Regions from separate parts of the Pseudomonas sp. LBUM1668 genome, predicted to be linked through region 2. Evidence: predicted binding sites of a transcription regulator. Region 2 holds the regulator's gene; each other region holds the start of a gene.

Region 1 (6,548 bases), 350 kb from region 2:
TTCCAGTTTTCTCTATCAGTAAACGCAATCCTGCAAGCACGTTTAAATCACACAACCCGTTACGCCATCGGGCCTACAACTCCTTGCGCCGTTACCTACGCGTACGCCAGAATCCGCCGGCTTACACGGCTATGGGGCGGGCGGTATCGTTTCCTTGTCACTGAAAATCAGTGATCGGGTTTGGTAGCCCGCTTTAAATTGTCGTTGTCGCGACACCTTCGATGCTGTCTCCTTTTTTGAGATATGGCTTTGTATGGTGGGCATGCGTGGGGCTCCTCTGTGAGCGCCGGGTTACCCAATTTGCCCGGTCTACCAACCCACGTATGGCCGCCACCCGCCGTTTGGTAGCGAGGGTGATGGCTCCCGTTTTTTCAAATTGGAGCTTTATCTATGTTCAAAATCACACCAAACCCACCACCCACAGATCCTATCCCCCACGACCCAGCGCTTAGCCCGCAAAAGATCAAAGAAGCAACCGATCGCGCCCTCGATTACTACCTCAAGCCCGACGACCTGGCGGCTCCGCCAACCTCGCCCAAGTTTCGCCCCGTCTTTCTCGTCGACCCCACCCTGGATGACGAAACCCTGCTCGTCGAAGCCTGCGAGTCGCTGTCTTACGCCCATGCCATGGCCGGTAACATCGCCCACTCAATCGGCGGCCCGGAGCGCAAACCGCTGCTGGCGCTGCAACAGGTGATCATGCTCAACGAACTGTTGGTCAATCGACTGCTGGATAAGCTGAAGTTGCCTCAGTAATTTCGCTGGCTGTTATGGCCTCATCGCGAGCAGGCTCACTCCTACAAGGGATTGTCGTTGGACACAAAAGCTGTGGTCACCGCAGATCCCTGTAGGAGTGAGCCTGCTCGCGATGACGGTCTGCCAGATGCCATTAATTTCACATAGGCAATAAAAAGCCCGGACAGCTTTCGCCGTCCGGGCTTTGAAGATCAAAAGATCGCAGCCTGCGGCAGCTCCTACATTGGAATGCATGTTCCTGTAGGAGCTGCCGAAGGCTGCGATCTTTTTGATTTACTGGGTAATGGGTAGCCTGCCAGTGATCACAAATTTATCGAACACTTTCTGACCATCGCGCGCAGCTTGTCGAACATCAAGGAATGTCAGCTCATCACGAACTTTCTGTTTTGCGGGTTTTCGGGCGGGGGTTGTATTCATGCTGGCCGGTCTGTGTGATTGGGTAGCGACCGGCAAACAATAGAACCTGGCCTCAACGAGCACCAGTCGGCGCATTCTGGGCGAGTTGTAGGCAGTGTCTGCATTGCTTGAGTGAGCTCGTCGTCGGCAGAGGAGGCCTCATCGCGAGCAGGCTCACTCCTACAAGGGATTGTCGTTGGACACAAAAGCTGTGGTCACCGCAGATCCCCTGTAGGAGTGAGCCTGCTCGCGATGGCGGTCTTCCAGATGCCATTGATTTCACATAGGCAACAAAAAACCCGGAAGCTTTCGCCGTCCGGGCTTTCAAGATCAAAAGATCGCAGCCTTCGGCAGCTCCTACATTGGAATGCATGTTCCTGTAGGAGCTGCCGCAGGCTGCGATCTTTTGCTTTTAGCGGTTAAACCGCTCCACCAACGAGTACTGCGTATTCGCCGTCTTGGTCAGCTCTTCACTCAGCAACGCCGAGTTATGCGCCTGTTCCGACGTCTGATCCGCCAACTCCGAAATATTGCTGATGTTGCGGCTGATCTCTTCAGCCACCGCACTTTGCTCTTCCGTCGCCGCAGCGATCTGCGTGGTCATGTCGGTGATATTAGCCACCGCTTCGCTGATCCCGACCAGTGCCTGATCCGCTTCCAGCACCCGCGCCACACCTTCTTCGGCCTGGCGATGCCCGGCTTCCATGGTTTGCACAGCGCTCGAAGCAGTCTGCTGCAGCTTGGCGATCAGGGCGTGAATCTGCCCGGTCGATTCGCTGGTGCGTTGCGCCAGTTGACGAACTTCGTCCGCCACGACGGCAAAACCACGGCCCATTTCGCCGGCACGGGCCGCTTCGATGGCGGCGTTGAGCGCGAGCAGGTTGGTCTGGTCGGCGATGCCTTTGATCACATCGACCACGCCGCCGATTTCGTCGCTGTCTTTCGCCAGTTGGGTGACGGTCAGACCGGTTTCACCCACAACAACCGACAAGCGCTGAATGGCTTCGCGGGTTTCGCCGGCGATGTCGCGTCCGCGACCGGTCAGGCGATTGGCTTCCTGAGTGGCATCGGCGGTGCGTTGTACGTGGCTGGCCACTTCCTGCGTGGTCGCGGCCATCTGGTTGACGGCGGTGGCGACTTGTTCGGTTTCCACGCGCTGGCGTTCCAGGCCGGTCGAGCTGCTGTGTGCCAGAGCGTCGGACTGCTTGGCCTGATCGGTCAGGTGCTCGGCAGTGTCCTGCAGTCGGGTCAGGCAGGTTTTCAGACGGGCTTCCTGACTGAGGATCGCCATTTCCAGACGCGCCTGAGAGCCACGGCTGTCGGTGTACATCTGCGCGATCAGCGGGTCGGACGTGGTCTGTTCGGCCAGACGCAGCAAGCGCTTGAGGCCTCGCTGCTGCCATTGCAGACCCAATAGGCCGAGTGGAACCGACAGACCAGCGGCGAGGGCAAAGCCCCACTGCGAGTTCAGGGTTGCGCCGATGACGAAGCTCAGTTGGCTGACCAGAATGAACGGCAGCCAGTCTTGCAGCACCGGCAGCCATTTATCGCTGGAAGGAATCGCCGACTTGCCCTGGTTGATGCGTTGGTAAAGCGCTTCGGCACGGCGGATCTGTTCGGCGGTGGGTTTGATCCGCACCGACTCGTAACCGACCACCTGATTGCCGTCGAACACCGGTGTTACATAGGCGTTAACCCAGTAATGGTCACCGGTCTTGCAGCGATTCTTGACAATGCCCATCCATGGCAAGCCTTGTTTCAGTGTGCCCCACATGTGCGAAAACACCGCAGCCGGGACGTCGGGGTGACGGACCAGGTTGTGCGGCGCACGGATCAGTTCCTCACGCGAAAACCCGCTGATCTCGACGAAAGCGTCGTTGCAGTAGGTGATCACGCCCTTGGCGTCGGTTGTGGAAATCAACCGTTGCTGAGCCGGGAAAGTCCGTTCGCGTTGTGTAGTGGGCTGGTTGTTACGCATGGTTGTTCAATCCGCAAGGCTTTGAAAGGTTGTCGGCGCTGTCAGGAAATTATTGAATTTTTCTTTCAGTAATCAGCACGGCGTCGCAAAACGCGGCTTGCCTCAACCGGCCAGCATCGGATAGGTGAACAAGCCAAAATGCAGCACATTCAGCCCGAAGTGTGTGGCGATCGCCGCCCCGAGTCCGCCGAAACGGTAGGCCAGACCATAGCCGACACCCGCCAGTCCCGCCAGTAACACCCAAGTCCAGCCCGCACCGACATGCGCCAGCGCGAACAGTGACGAGGCGAGCAGCAGCGCGAGGTTTTCGCCATACGGCAGGTGTTTGAAGCGTCGGCTGAAACCGCCTTGTATATAGCCGCGAAACAGCGCTTCCTCGACCAGCGTCACCAGCAGCAGATTGTTCAGCACCCACAGCCACGCCTGATCTGGCCATTTCGGTGCCCAGGCGATAACGCCCAGCAACAACGCACCGCCGAGAGCGAGGATCGCGCTTAACGTCAAGGCGAGGGCGGTCGCGTACACGGTCAGGCGCAATGAGCGCCGCGCGACAATCCACGGGCAGACCAGCAACAGCCAAAAGCCAACCAGTGGTTTGTCCTGATTCAGGTACATCGAAAAGCGCACAGCGTTATCAGTGAAACGCTGCGGATCAATAGCGCGGCCGTTGTAAAAACCCGGCAACCAATGCATCGCCAACGCCAAAGTCATCACGATGAACAGGCCGTGGCCGAGGTAGCGTGCGAACGGCACTTGTTGCTGGCGTACCGCGTACCCGGCGAACAGCAGCAGGCCGACGGAAATCAGTGCCAGCCAGCCGAGTTGGCCGTAGCTGAGCGCCAATCCGTAGCCGAGGCTGAGCAGCGCCAGATAAAGCCAAGGCAAAGCCTTCATCGAAAGTCCCTGTGAAAATGGGTGGAAGGGCTTTCTACACGGCTGGGCGGCGGAAAGCAAAAGTCAAAAGATCGCAGCCTCCGGCAGCTCCTACAAGGATCGCATTCGCCGCCAATTGCGCGGATAAACGCCGGATCTGTAGGAGCTGCCGCAGGCTGCGATCTTTTGATCTTGCCTTTAAAGCAGGTTGAGTTTCGCCGCAGCACGCTCAGTAATTTCCGTGCGCAGTTTCAACGATGGCGCCGCTCGCAACCGGGCCTCATCGACGATTGCACTCGGCGCTGAATCCGGCGAGCCTGAGTTAAATGGCGGCGCCGGCGCATACTCAAGTTGCAACTGCACCAACTGCGCCGTGTCGGCATCAACCAGCTCAGCCGCCAGCACCAAGGCAAAATCGATCCCTGCGGTAATCCCGCCGCCAGTAAACAGATTGCCGTCACGCACCACCCGATCCTTTACCGCAATCGCCCCCAGCGTCGGCAGCAAGTCGTGATAAGCCCAATGTGTCGTCGCGCGTTTGCCATTTAACAGACCCGCCGCGCCGAGCACCAGCGAGCCGGTGCACACCGAAGTCACGTAACGCGCCTGCGCGGCCTGGCGTTTAATGAAAGCCAGCGTCTGCTCATCCTCCATCAACGGCCCGACGCCACCGCCACCGGGCACACAGATCACATCCAGATCAGGACAGTCCTCGAAGGTCGTGGTCGGTTTCAGCAGCAGACCGGTGCTGGCCGTGACCGGCATCAGATCCTTCCAGATCAAATGCACCTGCACACCCGGCAACGACGCGAGCACGTCATAAGGACCGGTCAGGTCGAGTTGTTGAACCTGCGGAAACAACAGAAAACCGATCTGCAACGTCATGGGGTTTTTCTCCATTGAGGGGGTGGACGGCTTCACTGTAGGCGCGTAGGTTCTGGCGCATACGCCAATCACCCCACGAATTACGCCAAATGCCCAAAGCCATTCACGTACTCGCGTTTGCCAACATGCAGATCCTCGACGTCACCGGCCCGTTGCAAGTGTTTGCTTCGGCCAATGACCTCTGTCGTCAACGCGGCCTGCCGACGCCTTATGCGCCAAGTGTGATCGCCAGCGAAGGCGGAGCGGTGATGTCGTCCGCGGGGCTGGCGGTGCTTGCCGAACCGCTACCTCAAGAGGCCAGCGATACGCTGATCATCGCCGGCGGCTGGGGCATTTATCCGGCGGCGGAAGATCTGCCCCTTGTGGATTGGGTGCGCCAACATGCAGCGAAATGTCGGCGCGTGGCTTCGGTGTGTACCGGCGCATTTCTGTTGGCGGCCAGCGGCTGGCTCGACGGTCGACGCGTCGTCACTCACTGGACGCGTTGCGAGCAACTGGCGCAGCAGCATCCGAAGTTGCAGGTCGAGGCCAATCCGATCTTCATCAACGACGGCCCGGTCTGGACTTCGGCGGGCGTCACTGCCGGCATCGACCTGGCACTGGCGATGGTCGAGCAAGACCTCGGCAGCGACATCGCCCTGGACGTCGCCCGCCATCTGGTGGTGTTCCTCAAACGCCCGGGCGGGCAGTCACAGTTCAGCGTGACTTTGTCACTGCAAAGTCAGGGCAATCGTTTCGATGATCTGCACGCATGGATTGCCGAAAACCTGACCTGCGATCTCGGCATCCCGACCCTGGCCGAACAGGCTGGCATGAGTGAACGCAGCTTCGTCCGCCATTACCGCGCCGACACCGGCCAGACCCCGGCGCGTGCGATCGAACTGATCCGCGTTGAAACGGCTCGACGCTTGCTCAGTGATACGGGACTGCCGGTGAAGCGCATCGCTGCCAATTGCGGGTTTGGTAGTGAGGAAACATTGCGCCGGAGTTTTCTGCGGGCGATAGGGGTGACGCCGCAGGCGTATCGGGAGCGGTTTTCGGTCAGCGCTGCAACAATCAACACTGAAGTCATCGCGCGATGCTGAACCTGTGGCGAGGGAGCGAGCTCCTTTGCCACAGATGATTCAGGCCTCAACTTCCGCCACCTGATTAAAATACTTCGTCCGATCCGGCGTAAACGTCACCACCATTTTTGTCCGCGAACACGTCAACGAACGCTCCTCAGCCAAATTGATGTCCAGATCTTCCCCACGCAACCCTTGCCACTGCGCGAGGTATTTCAGTGAGCCGTATTTTTCGTTTTTCTTCAGGCTGCGGCTAACGCCACCTTTCCAGCCGAGGACGGGCAGTTCGTTGGCGAGGCAGCGTTGGGCGAGGTCGGGGAAACGGGCGGCGCGCTGGCGGCCGATTTCCCAGCATTTGATCAGGCCTTTATCGGCGGCTTCCCAGAGCTGGGTGCGGGTCAGGCCGGTGCGTAGGGCGCTGTCGATGTTGCGCTGGACGTGCTGGGACATTCTGTTTCCTTGAATTCGGGTTTTGTTGGACAGCTCCGCTGTGCCCGTTGCGGTGGATGGTAGGGGCGGATGTAACAGCTGGCAACAAGGTATTTCGGGGTGTAAGTGCAAGTTGCGGGGGAGGGAGGGAACAGGGGGTGTTTAAT
Region 2 (6,548 bases):
AGATCAGGTTGTAGCACTCGGTATCGCTCAGGCGATCGGCTGCATCCTTGTCCATCACACCGCGTTTTACCGCGATGGCGCGCAGGACGTTCGGGTCCATGCCTTTGCCGTCATCGGAAATCGACAGCAGGATGTGATCGCCTTCCTGCTCGGCGGCCAGCACCACTTTGCCGCCACGGGCCTTGCCCGAAGCTTCGCGTTCTTCCGGCGACTCGATGCCGTGGTCGACCGCGTTGCGCACCAAGTGGACCAGCGGATCGGCCAGGGCCTCGACAAGGTTTTTGTCGAGGTCGGTTTCTTCGCCGACCAGTTCCAGGTTGATTTCTTTCTTGAGCTGACGAGCCAGGTCGCGAACCAGACGCGGGAAGCGCCCGAAGACTTTCTTGATCGGCTGCATCCGCGTTTTCATCACCGCGGTCTGCAAGTCAGCCGTGACCACGTCGAGGTTCGACACAGCCTTTTGCATGGCTTCGTCGCCGCTGTTAAGACCCAGGCGCACCAGACGGTTACGCACCAGCACCAGCTCGCCGACCATGTTCATGATTTCGTCGAGACGCGCAGTGTCGACCCGCACGGTGGTTTCGGCTTCGCTGGCCGGTTTTTCCGGCGGTGGCGCGGCTGGCGCACGGGCCGGAGCCGGTGCAGCAGCGGCCGCAGGTTTTGGCGATTCGGCTTTCGGCGCAGGCTTGGGCGCTGCGGCGGGGGCCTTGGCGGCAGGCGTGGCGACGGCGGCAGTGCTGCCGGCAGACGCGGTACCCACTTCAGTGAACTTGCCTTTGCCGTGCAATTCGTCGAGCAGCGATTCGAATTCGTGATCGCTGATCAGGTCGCTACCGGCCGCAGCCGCCGCCGGAGCAGCAGGCGCAGGCACCGCGGCAATGGCCGATTCCAGCGCATCAACGGCAAAGTTGCCCTTGCCGTGCAACTGATCGAGCAGTGCTTCGAATTCGTCGTCGGTGATGTCCGAGCTGTCGCCCTTGGCCGGGGCCGCAGGGGCCGCCGCCGCTGGGGCCACAGCATCAACCGCGAACTGGCCTTTGCCGTGCAGTTGATCGAGCAACGACTCGAACTCGGCATCGGTGATTTCATCGCTGGCCGCTTCGGTTGCAGCAGGCGCAGCGGCAGCCGCCGGGGCTTCGGCCTGCGCCTTGACGGCGTTTAGCGAGTCCAGCAACTGTTCAAATTCGTTATCGGTGATGTCGCCCGAATCGCTTTCGGCAACCGGTGCCTCGACGACTTCTTCAACCGCGACGGCATCAGCCGCTTGCGGCTCGGCCAGGCGCGCCAAAGCGGCCAGCAGTTCAGGCGTAGCCGCCGTAATCGGGCTGCGCTCGCGCACTTCGGTGAACATGCCGTTCACCGCATCCAGTGCTTCGAGCACAACGTCCATCAGTTCTGAATCAACGCGACGCTCACCCTTTCGCAGGATGTCGAACACGTTTTCGGCGATGTGACAGCACTCAACCAGCTCATTGAGCTGAAGGAAGCCGGCGCCCCCTTTTACAGTGTGGAAACCGCGAAAAATTGCGTTGAGCAGATCAGCATCATCCGGGCGGCTTTCCAGCTCGACCAATTGTTCTGACAGCTGCTCAAGAATCTCGCCGGCCTCAACCAGGAAATCCTGAAGGATCTCTTCATCGGCGCCGAAGCTCATTAAGGGGGTGCTCCTAACAGGTCTAAAAACCTAAACTTCAAAATCCAAGGCTGGATAGCAAATCGTCCACATCGTCCTGACCGGACACAACGTCTTCTCGTTTATCGGCATGAATCTGCGGACCTTCACCCTGCGAGAGATGTTTTTGTGGATCTTTTTCAGCGAGCATCGCCGCACGGTCATGTTCGATGCCCGCAAAGCGGTCCACCTGACTGGCCATGAGCACGAGTTTGAGCAAATTGCTTTCGACTTCGGTGACCAGTTGGGTCACACGCTTGATCACCTGACCGGTGAGGTCCTGATAATCCTGAGCCAGCAGGATGTCGTTCAGATTGCTCGACACCGCACGGTTGCCCGTGGTGCTGCGTGACAGAAAACCGTCGACCCGGCGCGCCAGTTCGCGGAACTCTTCAGCTCCGACCTCACGACGCATGAAACGACCCCAATCGGTACTCAAGGACTGGGCTTCCTCAGCCAGACCATTGACCACCGGCGTGGCGTTTTCCACCAGATCCATGGTGCGGTTGGCCGCGGCTTCCGTCAGCTTGACCACATAGCCCAGGCGTTCGGTGGCGTCGGTAATTTGCGACACTTCCTCGGCCTGCGGCATGTTCGGATCAATCTGGAAATTGACGATCGCACTGTGCAGTTCACGTGTGAGCTTGCCAACTTCCTGGTACAGGCCACGGTCACGGGTCTGATTGAGCTCATGGATCAATTGCACAGCGTCGCCGAACCTGCCCTTTTCAAGGCTTTCGACCAGTTCGACCGCATGTTTTTTCAGGGTCGATTCAAAATCGCCCTGTGAAGATTCGTTGTGGTCCATAGCTCCCCCGTGGCGCAGTTTCTCAACCGATGCGTTCGAAAATCTTCTCGATTTTGTCTTTCAACGCCTGGGCCGTGAAGGGTTTCACCACATAGCCGTTTACACCGGCCTGGGCTGCTTCAATGATCTGTTCGCGCTTGGCTTCAGCGGTCACCATCAGCACTGGCAGGTGCTTGAGTTTTTCATCGGCGCGCACGTGACGCAGCAGGTCGATACCGGTCATGCCCGGCATGTTCCAGTCCGTTACCAGAAAGTCGATGCTGCCGCTGTTGAGAACCGGAATGGCGGTAATGCCATCGTCAGCCTCGACGGTGTTGGTGAACCCCAGATCGCGCAGCAGGTTCTTGATGATCCGCCGCATCGTTGAGAAGTCATCAACGATGAGGATTTTCATGTTCTTGTCCAATTCGACCTCCAAGCAGTCTTAAACGCGCCCAGCACCTGGACGCGCCATTTCATTCAATCCGGCGTAACACTCAAAGACTGTCTGGAGCACAACAGAGCAAGACCGGTGCCGTTCATCACCGCACCAGCCTCGTTCGCAGTGTCCCCACACTGCCTTCAGCGCGCTCGCCACTCCCCCAAACGCCCCCGCAAACGGGCCGCGCACTGGCTGTGTAACTGGCTGACCCGCGACTCACTGACGCCAAGGACTTCACCGATCTCCTTGAGGTTCAGCTCTTCGTCGTAGTACAGCGCCAACACCAGTCGCTCACGCTCCGGCAAATTGGCAATCGCGTCCGCCAGCGCTGCCTGGAAGCGTTCATCTTCCAGATCGCGTGACGGCTCAAGATGAGCACTCGCGCCATCCTCGTGCAGCCCTTCGTGTTCGCCGTCCTGCAACAGGTCGTCGAAACTGAACAGGCGGCTGCCCAAGGTGTCATTCAAAATCCCGTAATAATCATCGAGACTCAATTGGAGTTCGGCCGCAACTTCGTGATCTTTAGCATCACGGCCGGTTTTAGCTTCAATCGAGCGAATTGCGTCGCTGACCATACGGGTATTGCGGTGAACCGAGCGTGGCGCCCAGTCCCCTTTGCGCACTTCGTCGAGCATCGCGCCGCGGATTCGAATGCCCGCGTACGTTTCGAAACTGGCGCCTTTGCTGGCGTCATATTTGGTCGAGACTTCGAGCAGGCCGATCATCCCGGCCTGGATCAGGTCTTCGACCTGCACACTCGCCGGCAACCGTGCCAGCAAGTGATAGGCAATGCGTTTGACCAGTGGCGCGTAACGCTCGATCAACTCGTACTGCGCATCACGTGCCGACTTCTTGTAGTAGTTCATACCGCTTGCGGTCATATGACAGGCCCTGCCGTTTGCTGCACGAGGCGCTCGACGAAGAATTCAAGGTGGCCGCGCGGGTTGGCAGGCAGCGGCCAGGTATCGACCTTCTGTGCAATTGCCTTGAACGCCAGAGCGCACTTGGAGCGCGGAAAGGCTTCGTAGACCGCACGTTGTTTCTGCACGGCCTTGCGCACGCTTTCGTCGTAAGGCACGGCGCCGACGTATTGTAGGGCCACGTCAAGGAAGCGATCCGTGACCTTGGTCAACTTGGCGAACAGGTTGCGCCCTTCCTGCGGGCTCTGCGCCATGTTGGCCAGGACGCGGAAGCGGTTCATGCCGTAATCGCGGTTGAGCAACTTGATCAGCGCGTAAGCGTCAGTGATCGAAGTCGGCTCGTCGCAGACCACCAGCAACACTTCTTGCGCGGCGCGTACGAAACTGACTACCGAGTCACCAATACCCGCAGCGGTGTCGATCACCAGTACGTCGAGATTGTCGCCGATGTCGCTGAACGCCTGAATCAGACCGGCATGCTGAGCCGGGCTCAGATGCACCATGCTCTGAGTGCCCGATGCGGCAGGCACGATGCGAATTCCGCCCGGGCCTTGCAACAGCACGTCGCGCAATTCGCAGCGGCCTTCGATCACGTCGGCCAAGGTGCGTTTGGGCGTCAGGCCCAACAGAACGTCGACGTTCGCCAGCCCCAGATCGGCGTCCAGCAGCATGACCCGACGGCCAAGCTCTGCCAGCGCCAGAGACAAGTTCACTGACACGTTAGTCTTGCCGACGCCACCTTTGCCGCCGGTCACCGCGATCACCTGTACGGGATGCATGCTGCCCATGTTATTTCTTTACCTTGTCTTGCATAGACGGAGGCCACATTACTGGCTGCGCGTTCACAAACGGAACAATGCATGGCAGACCATCGATGTAGGTACAAAAACGGTTCATGATTACCTCAGCCTACCTGCTTGGTCGGGCTGTGATAGATATCAGCGAACATGTCAGCCATGGCTTCTTCGCTGGGTTCTTCCTGCATTTGCACGCTGACGGCGCGGCTGACCAGTTGATGACGGCGCGGCAGATGCAAATCATCCGGAATCCGTGGGCCATCGGTCAGATACGCGACCGGCAATTCATGACTGATCGCCAGGCTCAACACTTCGCCAAGGCTGGCCGTTTCATCCAGTTTAGTCAGGATGCACCCGGCGAGCCCGCAACGCTTGTAACTGTGATAAGCGGCGGTTAGAACCTGTTTCTGGCTGGTGGTTGCCAGCACGAGATAATTTTTTGAACGGATGCCACGCCCGGCCAGACTTTCGAGCTGCATGCGCAGTGCCGGATCGCTGGCCTGCAGGCCGGCGGTATCGATCAGCACCACGCGTTTGCGCAGCAGCGGGTCCAGGGCCTGCACCAACGACTGACCCGGATCGACGTGCGTTACCGGCACGTTGAGAATCCGGCCCAGGGTCTTCAGTTGTTCCTGCGCGCCGATGCGGAAGCTGTCCATGCTCACCAGCGCGACATTCTGCGCGCCGTACTTGAGCACGTAACGGGCAGCAAGCTTGGCCAGCGTGGTGGTCTTGCCCATGCCGGCAGGGCCGACCATGGCAATCACACCGCCCTCTTCCAGCGGCTCGACTTCCGGTACGGCAATCATCCGCGCCAGGTGCGCCAGCAGCATGCGCCAGGCCTGACGCGGTTCTTCGATATCCGTGATCATCGCCAGCAGGTCGCGCGACAACGGGCCGGACAGGCCAATCCGTTGCAGACGGCGATACAGGTTGGCTTGCGCTGGGCGGCTGCCCTGCAGCTGATTCCAGGCGAGGGTGCCGAGCTGAACTTCCATCAGCTCGCGCAGGCTGTTCAATTCAAAACGCATCGAGTCCAGTGCGCGCGGATCAATCCCGCCGGACGATTGCGCAGGTGCCGGGGCCGGACGCGCCGGGGCCGCATAAGTCGGCTCGCTCAACGGTTCGGCAGCGGTCAGCGGCAGGCCGGCGGTCATTGGCAAACCGGCGAACAACTGGCGATTGGTGTCGCCGTCGGCCTCGCCACGCAGGCTCAATTCGGCCTGAGCGGTGACGATGCGCGACTGGGTCTTGCGCAGCTCGTCTTCGAGTTCCATGTTCGGAACCCGTGGCGCCAGCGCCGACAACTTGTAATCCAGCGCCGCCGTCAGTTCGACGCCGCCGGCAATGCGGCGGTTGCCAATGATGGCGGCATCAGCGCCCAGCTCATCACGAACCAGCTTCATGGCCTGACGCATATCGGCGGCGAAAAAACGCTTAACTTGCATAAACCACTACCTCAGCCGTTGGGCCCTACTGTCGCAACGATCGTCACTTGCTTGTTGTCCGGTATTTCCTGGTAGGCCAGCACGTGCAATCCAGGGACTGCCAGGCGGCCAAAGCGCGAGAGCATCGCGCGGATCGGGCCGGCTACCAAGAGGATCACCGGCTGACCTTGCATTTCCTGCCGCTGCGCCGCTTCGATCAGCGAACGTTGCAGCTTCTCGGCCATGCTTGGCTCCAGCAGAACGCCCTCTTCCGAGCCTTGTCCTGCCTTCTGCAGACTATTGAGCAATATCTGTTCCAACCTTGGCTCCAGAGTGATAACTGGCAGCTCAGACTCAGTGCCTACAATGCTTTGGACGATTGCGCGAGATACGCCGACCCGCACAGCGGCCACCAACGCGGCGGTATCTTGACTCTTCGCGGCGTTGTTGGCGATGGCTTCGGCAATGCTGCGGATATCGCGTACCGGCACATGTTCGGCCAG
Region 3 (6,548 bases), 3.0 Mb from region 2:
CCGCCAGGCACCAGTGCGAAGTCGAATCTGAGGATTCAACACAACATTCAGCTACCCGCCTCTATCAGCAACCTGCACATCATCGATGCACGGGACATCGATGCGTCGAGAGAACTCGCAACAATTCTGGAGAAAATCCGACGCACCGACAAAAAAACCGCCCGTGTCATCATGTTTCTTTCCAGTCATATGTCGGACGTTTCACTGACAAAGAATGCATTACTGCAGATCAGGCAGGCGAAGAAAGGCTCGGGCACAACACTCTGTATTGTTTACAACCTGTGTTCACAGACGGTCACGCTGTTGGGACGAGCTTGAAAGATGGGACATTGCCACGCAGGCATAGAGACAAGGGACATTGCAGGTAAGCGTCGGACAAAAGAATTCTGTAAAAAAGGGCGGCCTGTCTCCAAGACAGGGCCGCCCTTTTATTGCGCGTCAGTCTGAAAAATCAGAACAGTTTGCGGCCCTTGTTGGCAGCAATGCGCATGCGCAGCGCGTTGAGCTTGATGAAGCCCGCCGCGTCAGCCTGGTTGTAAGCACCGCCATCCTCTTCGAAGGTGGCGATGTTGGCATCGAACAGCGAATCGTCGGACTTGCGGCCCGTCACGATCACGTTGCCTTTGTACAACTTCAGGCGAACCACACCATTCACGCTGGTCTGGGAAGCGTCGATCATCTGTTGCAGCATCAGACGCTCAGGGCTCCACCAGTAACCGGTGTAGATCAGGCTGGCGTACTTGGGCATCAGCTCGTCTTTCAAGTGAGCGACTTCGCGATCCAGGGTGATCGATTCAATGGCGCGGTGAGCGCGCAGCATGATCGTGCCGCCCGGGGTTTCGTAGCAACCACGAGACTTCATGCCGACATAACGGTTTTCGACGATGTCGAGACGGCCGATACCGTGCGCACCACCGATCTTGTTCAATGTCGCCAACACGGTGGCCGGGGACATTTCGACGCCGTCCAGCGCGACGATGTCGCCGTTACGGTAGGTCAGTTCCAGGTACTGCGGGGTGTCGGGAGCCTTCTCCGGGGAGACGGTCCAACGCCACATGTCCTCTTCGTGCTCGGTCCAGGTGTCTTCCAGCACGCCACCTTCATAGGAGATGTGCAGCAGGTTGGCGTCCATCGAGTACGGGGATTTCTTTTTGCCGTGGCGCTCGATCGGGATCGCGTGCTTCTCGGCATAGTCCATCAGCTTCTCGCGGGACAGCAGGTCCCACTCACGCCACGGCGCGATCACTTTCACGCCTGGCTTGAGCGCGTAGGCACCCAGTTCGAAACGCACCTGATCGTTGCCCTTGCCGGTGGCGCCGTGGGAAATGGCGTCAGCGCCGGTTTCGTTGGCGATTTCGATCAGGCGCTTGGCGATCAGTGGACGCGCGATGGAAGTACCCAGCAGGTACTCGCCCTCGTAAACGGTGTTGGCGCGGAACATCGGGAACACGAAGTCACGCACGAATTCTTCGCGCAGATCGTCGATGTAGATTTCTTTGACGCCCATGGCCTGAGCCTTGGCGCGGGCCGGCTCGACCTCTTCGCCTTGACCGAGATCAGCGGTGAAGGTCACCACTTCACAGTTATAAGTATCCTGCAGCCACTTGAGGATCACCGAAGTGTCCAGGCCGCCGGAATACGCCAGAACGACCTTGTTTACGTCCGCCATGCCATCACTCCACGGGGTTCTACGGAAAGCCGAGGAGTCTAACGCCCAAACGCGATAATTTACAGAGGCGCGACAGCTTAAGACGACAAAGCGACAGATTGTGTCGAGCGCGCGACGATGACCGGCGGGTCAGGAAGTTGCCGCAGCGTTCGCTGGCGTGCTGGCAGTGGGTGCCGGGGCCGTTGCCGGGGCTACTCGCGCAAGGTGCACGTTGACCCGACGGTTCTTCGCCCGGTTGGCCGCATTGGTGTTCGGCGCCAACGGGTAGCGTTCGCCATGGAAACGTACGGTGATCTGCGATTCCTGAATGCCGTTGGCCTTGAAGAAATCGACCACAGCCAAGGCCCGACGACGGGACAGTTCGCGATTGGTCAGGCGATTGCCGCTGTTGTCCGAGTGGCCATCGAGTTCGATGTGATTAACCGTCGGATCAGCCTTCATGTACTCGAGCATCACTTGCAGCTTGGCCTTGGCGGCTGCATCCAGTTCGATGCCTTCGCCGGGGAAGCCGATCTGCGACTGTTTAACCTGTTCGAAATTCTGCGGCAGCAACTTCGCCACACAGCTCTGGTAATCGTTGAAGGCCTTGTTGAACCTGACCGGCAACAAACGCACTTCCGAGATCCGACCATCGCTTGAAGCTCGACGAACAACAGGGCTGCGCCCGTCCATCAGGCCACTGATCAAGCCACCGGCCTGAGACTGCGAACTGTTGAACAAGACGTTGCCGCTGCCCAGTCTTACAGAGCCCAGATTGATGTCGCCGCGTCCCGGCTGCCAAGGTGCTGCGGCTGCGAGCAACGTCGCCGAACCGCCGCCGAGCATGGCGTTGTAGGCATTCAGACGGAAGATCGCCTGTTCACCGGCCTTGCGCACGAACTCACCCGAGCCGAAATCTGTAATCGGTTGTGTCAGACGGCACTCGAACTTGTCGCCGGCGACCGTCCACTCAATGTTCTCCAGGCGAGTCTGGTACGTAAGCGCCATCGCAGGAAAACTGGCAAACACACTGAGCAAGGCTAAATATCGCTGGCGCACGGGAGGCTCCATTGGCTTCTGAAACACAAAGACCGATTCACACTACGTTTACGGCGTACCTACGGGATATCGGAAGGTTCCCGCAAAACTTGATAGCGAGTGCCTGCAAGAGTCTTTTCCGGTAGCATTCGCCTCAGTTTGACCCGCCTGGAATCCCCTCATGTCCGACCGCCTGACCCTGCTGCGTCCCGACGACTGGCATATTCATCTTCGCGATGGTGCCGTGTTGACCAATACCGTTGCCGATGTTGCGCGCACGTTTGGTCGCGCCATCATCATGCCCAACCTGGTACCACCGGTGCGCAACGCCGCTGAAGCCGACGGCTATCGCCAGCGGATTCTCGCTGCCCGCCCGGCCGGCAGTCGCTTTGAGCCGTTGATGGTGCTGTACCTCACCGACCGCACCCAGCCCGAAGAAATTCGCGAGGCCAAGGCCAGCGGTTTCGTGCACGCCGCCAAGTTGTACCCGGCCGGCGCCACCACCAACTCGGATTCTGGCGTCACCAGCATCGACAAGATCTTCCCGGCAATCGAGGCCATGGCCGAAGTCGGGATGCCGTTGTTGATTCACGGTGAAGTTACCCGTGGCGATGTCGACGTGTTCGACCGCGAAAAAATCTTCATCGATGAGCACATGCGTCGTGTGGTCGAGCGTTTCCCGACGCTCAAGGTTGTTTTCGAACACATCACCACCGCCGATGCCGTGCAGTTCGTCAACGAGGCCCCGGCCAACGTTGGCGCGACCATCACCGCACATCACCTGCTGTACAACCGCAACCACATGCTGGTGGGCGGGATTCGGCCGCACTTCTACTGCTTGCCGATCCTCAAGCGCAACACCCACCAGGAAGCCCTCCTCGATGCCGCCACCAGCGGCAGCGCGAAGTTCTTCCTCGGCACCGACTCGGCGCCGCACGCCCAGCACGCCAAGGAAGCCGCTTGCGGTTGTGCTGGCTGCTACACCGCGTACGCCGCCATCGAGATGTATGCCGAAGCCTTTGAACAGCGCAATGCGCTGGACAAGCTCGAAGCGTTCGCCAGCCTCAACGGCCCGCGTTTCTATGGCCTGCCGGTGAACACCGATCGCATCACCCTGGTTCGTGACGAATGGACCGCCCCAACCAGCCTGCCATTTGGCGAGCTGACCGTTATCCCGCTGCGCGCCGGTGAAAAACTGCGCTGGCGCCTGCTGGAGGAACACGCGTGAGTGAAGACCATTTCGACGACGAACTGGACGGTCAAAGTGGCGGAGGCGGTTCCCGTCACCCAATGGCAGCACGCTTTCGCGGCTACCTGCCGGTTGTTGTCGACGTAGAAACCGGCGGCTTCAATTCGGCCACCGATGCGTTGCTGGAGATTGCCGCGACCACCATCGCCATGGATGAAAAGGGTTTCGTTTATCCGGATCACACCTACTTCTTCCGTGTCGAGCCGTTCGAAGGCGCCAACATTGAAGCGGCGGCACTGGAGTTCACCGGGATCAAGCTGGACCACCCGCTGCGCATGGCTGTCAGCGAAGAGACGGCACTGACCGACATCTTCCGTGGCATCCGCAAGGCGCTGAAAGCCAACGGCTGCAAGCGCGCGATTCTGGTCGGCCACAACAGCAGCTTCGACCTTGGCTTCCTCAATGCCGCCGTTGCGCGACTGGACATGAAGCGTAATCCGTTCCACCCGTTCTCCAGTTTCGACACGGCGACGCTGGCCGGTCTGGCTTACGGCCAAACCGTACTGGCGAAAGCCTGTCAGGCGGCCGACATCGATTTCGACGGTCGTGAGGCGCACTCGGCGCGTTACGACACCGAGAAAACCGCTGAGCTGTTCTGCGGCATCGTCAATCGCTGGAAACAGATGGGCGGCTGGGAAGACTTCAACGACTGATCCTCGTCGATCTACCGCTCATAAAAAAACCGGCCACGTGGGCCGGTTTTTTTGTACCTCAAACGTTGCGCCTTACAGGGCAGCAGCGTTCTCGGTCAGGTAAGCAGCAACGCCTTCTGGCGAAGCGTTCATGCCTTTGTCGCCTTTTTTCCAGTTGGCAGGGCAGACTTCGCCGTGCTCTTCGTGGAATTGCAGAGCGTCGACCAGACGGATCAGCTCTTCCATGTTACGGCCCAGTGGCAGGTCGTTGATGATCTGCGAGCGGACAACGCCTTTGTCGTCGATCAGGAATGCGCCACGGAAAGCCACGCCGCCTTCGGATTCAACGTCGTAAGCCTTGGCGATGTCGTGCTTCATGTCGGCAGCCATGGTGTATTTCACCTGGCCGATGCCGCCATTGTTCACTGGGGTGTTGCGCCAGGCGTTGTGGGTGAAGTGCGAGTCGATCGACACAGCGATCACTTCAACGTTGCGTGCCTTGAAGTCAGCCATGCGGTTGTCCAGAGCGATCAGCTCGGACGGGCAGACGAAGGTGAAGTCCAGTGGGTAGAAGAACACCAGGCCGTATTTGCCTTTGATGGCCGAGGACAGGGTGAAGCTGTCAACGATCTCGCCATTGCCGAGTACGGCCGGGACGGTGAAGTCTGGGGCTTGTTTGCCTACGAGTACGCTCATTGATATCTCCTGGTGTAGAAACTTGAAGTTCAGGGTCCGGGCCAGCCTGCCACCCTCAGGCGACAGCCCTGTGACACGAACCCCCTTCGCAAGGGCCGACCATCATACACTGCGTTTTTGACCTGTCCTTAACGGTTTTTTGCAGTTTGCCGATCACAAGGCTGCATTTACGGGGCCAGACAGATCGCCAGTAATCACCGTTCGTCAGTCACGCGCCAATCTGGTGAAAAGGCCTCGCAAAGCACTTTGACAATCATTCTCGTTATTATTAAGATCCATCGCAATTGAGTCACAACCAGCGACGGTTCTCACTTATGTATGTTTGTCTCTGCACTGGCGTCACCGACGGACAGATCCGCGAAGCGATCTATGAAGGTTGCTGCAGCTATAAAGAAGTCCGCCAGGCCACCGGCGTCGCCAGCCAGTGCGGCAAATGTGCCTGCCTTGCCAAGGAAGTGGTTCGCGAAACCCTGACCAAGCTGCAAACCGCCCAGGCCGCGATTCCTTATCCAGTAGAATTTACTGCTGCGTAATTACCCCTATTTCAAAGAACCGGACTTATGTCCGGTTTTTTTATGCCTGTAAATCAAGCGCTTAGGCTCCAGACGCGGAACACAAACATTCTTATTCCGATTAATTTTCATATATTATTCAATAACTTAGGTTTGACACTTATAAATACGAAGCTCAAACTCCGCCTTATATACAGCTATTACAGGGCAGGACTCCGATCATGAAAGGCGACATTACAGTCATCCAGCATCTCAACAAGATCCTTGCCAATGAGCTGGTCGCGATCAATCAGTACTTCCTGCATGCGCGCATGTATGAAGATTGGGGCCTGAACAAGCTGGGCAAGCACGAGTACAAAGAATCCATCGACGAGATGAAGCACGCGGACAAGCTGATCAAGCGCATCCTGTTCCTCGAAGGTCTGCCAAACGTGCAAGACCTGGGCAAGCTGCACATCGGCGAGCACACCCAGGAAATGCTGGAGTGCGACCTGCGTATCGAGAAGACCGGCCACGCTGACCTGAAAGCCGCGATCGCCCATTGCGAAACCGTTGGCGACTTTGGCAGCCGTGAACTGCTCGAAGATATCCTCGAATCCGAAGAAGAACATATCGACTGGCTGGAAACCCAACTGGGCCTGATCGGTAAAGTCGGTCTTGAGAATTATCTGCAGTCGCAGATGGGCGAAGAGTGATCTAACACTCGCCAGATTCAAGACATTAAAAAGCCCCGCCCTCTTTCGAGGTGCGGGGCTTTTTATTGGCTGAAGATC

Evidence for each region. Region 2 encodes FliA, which starts transcription of late flagellar genes. Its sites were predicted from a motif close to CTAAAGTTTNNNNNNNNNNNGCCGNTAA; they were not measured.
Region 1: ACA061_RS09080 (methyl-accepting chemotaxis protein) is a predicted target of FliA. The motif match lies at 3,160-3,187, and genes of this name have one in related genera.
Region 3: ACA061_RS21135 (flagellar protein MotY) is a predicted target of FliA. The motif match lies at 2,774-2,801, and genes of this name have one in related genera.

What each region holds. Positions count from the first base shown of each region.
Region 1 is NZ_CP166787.1:2,032,091-2,038,638, forward strand. It holds gene ACA061_RS09075 (DUF6124 family protein) at 391-756, shown strand; gene ACA061_RS09080 (methyl-accepting chemotaxis protein) at 1,565-3,130, opposite strand; gene ACA061_RS09085 (CPBP family intramembrane glutamic endopeptidase) at 3,233-4,024, opposite strand; gene inhA (isonitrile hydratase) at 4,202-4,888, opposite strand; gene ACA061_RS09095 (GlxA family transcriptional regulator) at 4,978-5,973, shown strand; gene ACA061_RS09100 (hypothetical protein) at 6,013-6,402, opposite strand.
Region 2 is NZ_CP166787.1:1,677,712-1,684,259, reverse strand. It holds gene ACA061_RS07530 (chemotaxis protein CheA) at 1-1,654, opposite strand, end outside; gene ACA061_RS07525 (protein phosphatase CheZ) at 1,692-2,480, opposite strand; gene ACA061_RS07520 (chemotaxis response regulator CheY) at 2,503-2,874, opposite strand; gene fliA (RNA polymerase sigma factor FliA) at 3,042-3,782, opposite strand; gene fleN (flagellar synthesis regulator FleN) at 3,779-4,609, opposite strand; gene flhF (flagellar biosynthesis GTPase FlhF) at 4,726-6,066, opposite strand; gene flhA (flagellar biosynthesis protein FlhA) at 6,078-6,548, opposite strand, start outside.
Region 3 is NZ_CP166787.1:4,689,173-4,695,720, forward strand. It holds gene ACA061_RS21125 (hypothetical protein) at 1-318, shown strand, start outside; gene ACA061_RS21130 (argininosuccinate synthase) at 452-1,669, opposite strand; gene ACA061_RS21135 (flagellar protein MotY) at 1,799-2,707, opposite strand; gene pyrC (dihydroorotase) at 2,868-3,914, shown strand; gene rnt (ribonuclease T) at 3,911-4,588, shown strand; gene ACA061_RS21150 (peroxiredoxin) at 4,661-5,263, opposite strand; gene ACA061_RS21155 (bacterioferritin-associated ferredoxin) at 5,578-5,796, shown strand; gene bfr (bacterioferritin) at 5,997-6,470, shown strand.